Regions from separate parts of the Bacillus sp. NP247 genome, predicted to be linked through region 1. Evidence: riboswitches for the same ligand, from Rfam matches in the RefSeq annotation. Region 1 holds a riboswitch; the other holds the start of a gene.

What was found. Region 1 has a riboswitch for S-adenosylmethionine ahead of KPL75_RS02225 (M20 family metallopeptidase). Riboswitches for the same ligand answer to the same signal wherever they lie in the genome.
Region 2: another riboswitch for S-adenosylmethionine. It lies ahead of KPL75_RS21290 (Na+/H+ antiporter NhaC family protein); the one in region 1 lies ahead of KPL75_RS02225 (M20 family metallopeptidase).

What each region holds. Positions count from the first base shown of each region.
Region 1 covers NZ_CP076653.1:407,526-410,720, forward strand. The annotation lists gene KPL75_RS02220 (Lrp/AsnC family transcriptional regulator) at 87-527, shown strand; gene KPL75_RS02225 (M20 family metallopeptidase) at 671-1,876, opposite strand; SAM riboswitch class I at 1,967-2,071, opposite strand; gene KPL75_RS02230 (AAA domain-containing protein) at 2,147-3,195, opposite strand, start outside.
Region 2 covers NZ_CP076653.1:4,076,242-4,079,436, reverse strand. The annotation lists gene KPL75_RS21290 (Na+/H+ antiporter NhaC family protein) at 1-1,309, opposite strand, end outside; SAM riboswitch class I at 1,404-1,509, opposite strand; gene KPL75_RS21285 (ribonuclease FAU-1 family protein) at 1,630-2,148, opposite strand; gene gltP (glutamate/aspartate:proton symporter GltP) at 2,216-3,195, opposite strand, start outside.

The sequences.
Region 1 (3,195 bases):
TTTACAGGTAATTTAGTTCGTTCACTTATGATATTATAGTTATAATTTGTGATTTACTTTAGAAAACACAATGAGGAGGCTACACAATGCAAAACGCAGTAAAACTGGATGAAATCGATCATAAAATTATGAACTTGCTATATAAAAATGCGAGAATCTCTGTTTCAGAAATAGGACGAATTATATCAATGACGCAGCCTGCTGTAAAAGAACGAATTAACAAGCTTGAAGATCAAGGGGTTATAGCGGCTTACCGAACGAAATTTGAACCTTCCAAAATTAATAAAAACATCCAAGCATTCATTATGTTCAAAACAAGCCAATGCTCTGATTTTATCCAATTTTGTAATGCTGCTCCTGAAGTAACAGATTTATATCGAATTAGCGGGGAGTTTAATTATATGATGAAGGTCATGAGCGATTCGATGGATTCTCTCGCTGCATTTTTAGACTCTTTAATGCAATTTGGATTATCGTCTCCTTTAATTGTTTTAAAGAGTGAATTTGAGGAGAAATTGTCGTTCTAGTAAGAGGGTACTAAAGTAGAGGAGTAGCAGATATCAAGTTTATGCGGAAAATTCTTTTATAATATAATAAAACCAGCCATAGGCTGGTTCTTTTTCCATTCAATTTCCTACTAAAAAATACCGGGTATAATTCTCCTTCTTCCCTATCCCTGATTCCTCTGCGCCTCCCTAAATTCCTCCTTCACCCCCTCTAACAGCCCTTCTTCCGTAATTAATCGATACGCTGTATTCGCTAATGCTTTTGCCGATGTAATTAACGCTTTGTCTCCTAGTTCTGAACGAGCTGCTTCTCTAAATTCATTCGTATGTGCGATTAAGTCATCTGGGCCGATTTTAATGTACGGATGAATTGTCGGTACGACTTGGCTTACGTTTCCTGCGTCTGTTGACCCGATTCCTACTCTTTCTTTACGGTTTACATCTTCACCTAATAACTCTAGTTCTTCCGCTACGATGTCGTTATATGTTTTTGTTACGAGCAATTCATCGATTTCATTTTGGAATTGATGAATTTTCACTTTCGTGCCTGTTGCTAATGCAGCACCTTGTGCGATGTTTCTTACTTTTTCTGTTACTTCTGCACATCTTTTTCTCGTTGCTGCGCGGATGAAAAACCTTGCTGCTGCATAGTCAGGAATAATATTAGGTGCTTTTCCGCCCTCAGTAATGACACCATGAATTCTCACATCTGACGGAAGTTGTTGGCGAAGTGCGTTAATACCGTTATAGAGCTGAATTACCGCATCTAATGCGTTAATCCCTTCTTCTGGTGAAGCCGCGGCGTGAGCTGTTTTTCCGTAAAAATGAAAATCAAGTGGATCGACTGCTAGTGAAGGACTCGTCGCCGCTGTTTTTCCGCTCGGATGAATCATAAGCGCCGCATCAATGTTTTTAAATAAACCAGCTTTTACATAACTCGATTTTGCGCTACCATTTTGTCCGCCTTCCTCTGCTGGCGTCCCGAATACGACAACTTCTCCCCCAATTTCTTCAAGCGTTTCTGATAATGCGATTGCTGCCGCAACGCTAATTGTGCCAATTAAATTGTGACCACACGCATGACCGAGTCCTGGTAAAGCATCATACTCAGCTAAAAATGCGATAACTGGTCCTTTTTTTCCTGAACTTTTCCGTGCGATAAAACCTGTTTCATGACCTGCTATATTGTGCTGTAACTGAAATCCTGCACTACCTAGTAATAAGCTTAACGTTCTTGATGCATAAAATTCTTGATTACCAATCTCCGGATTCGCATGAATGTCGTGACTTGTTTGTATGTACTTTTCCTTATTTCTTTCTATACTCTCTTCAATTGTTTTTCTTTGTGACGTTATCCCTGTCGCTCCCATTTTTTCTTCCTCCTCTTATTTTCACGTAAAAAAGCCTCTTTCTAAAAGATAGAAAGAGGCTTTGAAATATACATTCAAAAATGAGCTTCTTTCTTATCTTTCAAGTCGTACGCTTGCTGGAATTGGCACAGTATTCATACAGAATCCGCTGCCGAGGTGTCATAGGGCCAGTCCCTCAACCTCTCGTGATAAGAATTTTCATAAAATTATATTAAATTATTTTCATTCTAAGTTCATTTCAACTAAAAGTCAAGGAATTCCTATCCGAATTTACCGAATATCTAAAAATCCTTTTAATACACCAATTGTCTCAGGTGCTTGCAGTCTTGCACATATATATGGAAATTCCGTACTACCTTCAAACATCATTTGAGATGTGAGCGGTGCCCCTGCCCAAAAGATTTCATCATCAATTAATACAAATGGGAATGCTTTATTTTGTCTTTGTAACTTTACGTTTTTTAATGGAACTGGTCCATCACTATAAACCGTTATTTGCGCATTTGTACGCATTAACGCTTGCCATACTCGTTTATCTACTTGCTTCGTACTTGGAAGTGAAATAATGATTTTTCGTTTTGCGGCTAAAATATCTTTTAATAGCCCTTTCGTTTCTTCAAGATTCATTTCCATAAACCAGCGTAATCGTTTCGATATTTTTCTCTCCCATAATTGTCTTGATGTCGTGCGATCATACACATCTCCGTGACGTTCTATATGAGCTGTTAATTGTGATAACGCTTGTTTTCTCGAAAGATTTTTACGCATATAATGGCAATCCGATAATTGAATGAACTTCCCTCTCGCTCTCGTTACTGCTACATTGACGAGACGATGGTTTTTATGGTCAAAGAATAACACACCAGGTCGTTCTTGCGGATAACTATCAACTGTATCAAAGATCATCATATCTCTTTCAGAACCTTGAAACTTATGAACTGTTGCCGCTAATACTGGTATGTGTTGATATTTCGTTTTCTGCAACATTTCTCTAATACACGTCGATAAAAAGCGTGACTGTGCCCTATAAGGCGTAACCACACCGATAGATTGCACACCGTCTAGCAGTCCGATTAACATCATTTGCATCGCTACTAAACCAGACATAATATTAAAACGAGAACCCGAAGCAGCATCTTTTAACGAAAAAGCTCCCATTGAGCTCGTATCAAATAAAACACTCGCCTCATTTGCGAACGGCTGCAACTGTGCAAGTTCTTTACGCTCTGAAACAGATGGATGATCGTATACTCTATTTTTATAAATAAATGAGTTTGTAAACTTCGATATGTCCGCATGCATACGCCTTTGTTCCTGCA
Region 2 (3,195 bases), 1.6 Mb from region 1:
TTTTATGATACTCTTTTTTTTCCGCCACTTTAGAAAACCTCGGGAAACCAATTAATATAGAAATGATTCCACATACTCCAACTAAAATTGGATAAAATGCATATGGTAACAATTCGACCGGAGATAACGCAGCAAATCCTGCCGCTGTTAACATTTGAGCACCATATGGGATTAACCCTTGTACACAGCAAGAGAAAAGATCCAGTACACTCGCTGATTTACGGGGATCAATTTCATACTGATCTGCAATATTTTTCGCAAGCGGACCTGTAAAAATGATAGAGATTGTATTGTTTGCTGTACACATATTCGTCATACTCACTAAGCCAGCAATACCGAACTCTGCTCCTTTTTTCGAACGAATATTATGCGTTAAAAGATTCATTAAATATTGAATACCACCATTATATTGGATCAGTTCGACCATACCACCGATTAAAATGGCAAGTAATACTAACTCCATCATACCGCCCATTCCAGTCGTTACACTTTTAAAGAAACTCTCCAACGTGTAACTTCCATCTATAAGACCTATAGCGCCAGATAATACAGTTCCACCAGTTAACACAATAAGTACATTCCAGCCAAGTAGCGCGGTAATAAGTACTCCTGCATACGGTAAAATCTTTATCCAGTCAAAACTATGGGCTTTAACTTGTGTATCACTTCCTAAAGTAATTATTACTAATAGTACAATTGTAATAATAGCGGCTGGTAATACAATTAAAAAGTTCGTTTTAAACTTATCTTTCATTTCTGTTCCTTGTGAACGAACAGCAGCAATTGTTGTATCTGAAATAAATGATAAATTATCACCAAACATCGCTCCGCCCACAACCGTAGCCATCGCAAGTGCAATTGAGATATCAGTTTGCCCACTAATACCTACAGCAATTGGTGCTAGTGCTGCAATTGTTCCCATTGAAGTTCCCATCGCTAATGAAATAAATGCCCCTATAACAAAAATTCCAGCAACGATAAATCCTGGTGGCAAAATAGATAACGCTAAATTAACAGTTGAATCAACTCCGCCCATTCCTTTTGCTGTTTCAGAAAACGCCCCTGCAAGTACAAAAATTAATACCATAATCATAATATCCGGATTTCCTGCACCTTTAGCAAATCGTTCTACTTTCACATTAAAGCTTTCTTTACGATTCATCACTAAAGCAATTCCTACAGCAATTGAAATTGCTACAAGTATCGGCAATTTATAGAAATCACCTGTAATAATTCCAGAACCAATAAATAGCGCCAAAAATATTCCAAGTGGTAATAACGCTAAACCATTTCCTCTCGTTTCTTTCAACGTATCATCTCTCCCTAGTTTTCAACCTTTTCTAATGAATAACAAAAGACCTCTTCCGATGAGAAGAGGTCTTATACATCTATAAGAAACACTCTTCTCATCTTTCAAGCACATGCTTGCTGGATTTGGCACAGCACTCTGAAATCGAGTCCGCTGCCGAGGCATCGTAGGGCCAGTCCCTCCGCCTCTCTTTATAAGAAGGTTTCATATTTATTTTTTAATAATAATTTCTTTCCTAACTTTACTCGCTTACAAAACAAAAGTCAATTATTTTTTGTATAGTTTTTTTTGGTAATTATACAAAAATATGAATACATCAATCATTTTAACTTTTCAATTTCTTTATCCAATACTGAGATCCAATAAAATTCTCCATTTTTTATCGTTGCTACAATCCATTTCGTTGTATGCCAAGCTAATTCATATTCTTCCTTCGTAACATCGTCCATTCTATAAGCATCCTCTAACTCATCTTCATCTAATACATAAATCTCACCGTTTGGTAACAATACGACATCTAAATATAAATCATCAAAATAAGGTAAACCATGCTCGTCTATTTTAAATTCTTTCGTCACATCGATATAATATTGCACTAATTGTTTTTGATTGTCTAACATAGCTGTAATTGCAAAGTTTTTCCCGTTTATAAAATATTGCATCCATGTATACCCATCACCTGCAATGCAAAGCTCTTTACTATTGTATTCTTTATAACTAGGCTCTCTCACCTTTTTTATATCCAATATTCCTAACATACCTGCTTCAGCTTGTTTTACTGTGTATGTCTTCTCTAATAATCGCTTCCACGTAGAACCATCACCGTACTTACGTTTCATAACTTTCTCTCCTCTTCTACATACAGAAAAGCTCTCACATAATATGTGAGAGCTTTTCAAATCATAATTAAGCCGCTTGACCCTTTTCAGATATCTCTTTTAAATAGGCTTGTCCTTTTTCAGCGTCATATTGACCTTCCCACTTAGACATAACTACAGCCGCTAAAGAGTTACCTACAACGTTAACTGCCGTACGAGCCATATCTAGAATACGGTCAATACCTGCAATAAATGCTAAACCTTCAGCTGGAATACCAACTGTACCAAGTGTTGCTAATAATACAACGAATGATACGCCCGGTACACCCGCGATACCTTTTGATGTAACCATTAATACAAGTAATAATGTAATTTGTTGTGTAATGGATAATTCAATACCGTACATTTGCGCTAAGAAAATTGCCGCAATTGCTTGATATAAAGTTGATCCATCTAAGTTAAATGAATAACCTGTCGGAATAACGAAAGACGTAATTGCTTTCGGACAACCGAATTTCTCCATTTTCTCCATAATTTTCGGTAAAACCGTTTCTGAACTTGCTGTAGAATACGCTAAGATCAGCTCGTCTTTTAAAATTTTAAAGAATTGAAAAATGTTAATACCGAATATTTTCGCTGTAAGTCCTAATACGACCACAACGAAGAATATCATCGCCCCATATACTACAATGAGTAATTTCCCTAATGGAATTAATGAAGCTAATCCGAATGTAGAAACTGTAACACCAATTAATGCGAATACACCAAATGGTGCAAACTTCATAACTTGGTTCGTTACATAAAACATTGCATCTGCCACACCTTGGAAAAATTGTAGAACTGGTTTGCCACGCTCACCAACTGCTGCTACACCTAAACCAAATAATACTGAGAAGAAGATAATAGCAAGCATATCACCTTCAGCTAATGATTTCATAATGTTCGTCGGAACAATATTTACAAACGTATCCGCGAACGAATGACTTTGTACTTGCTCTGTCGTATGTGTATATTTAGAAATATCTGTTTTTGTTAACTTATCCATATCAACGCCTTTTCCAGGTTGGA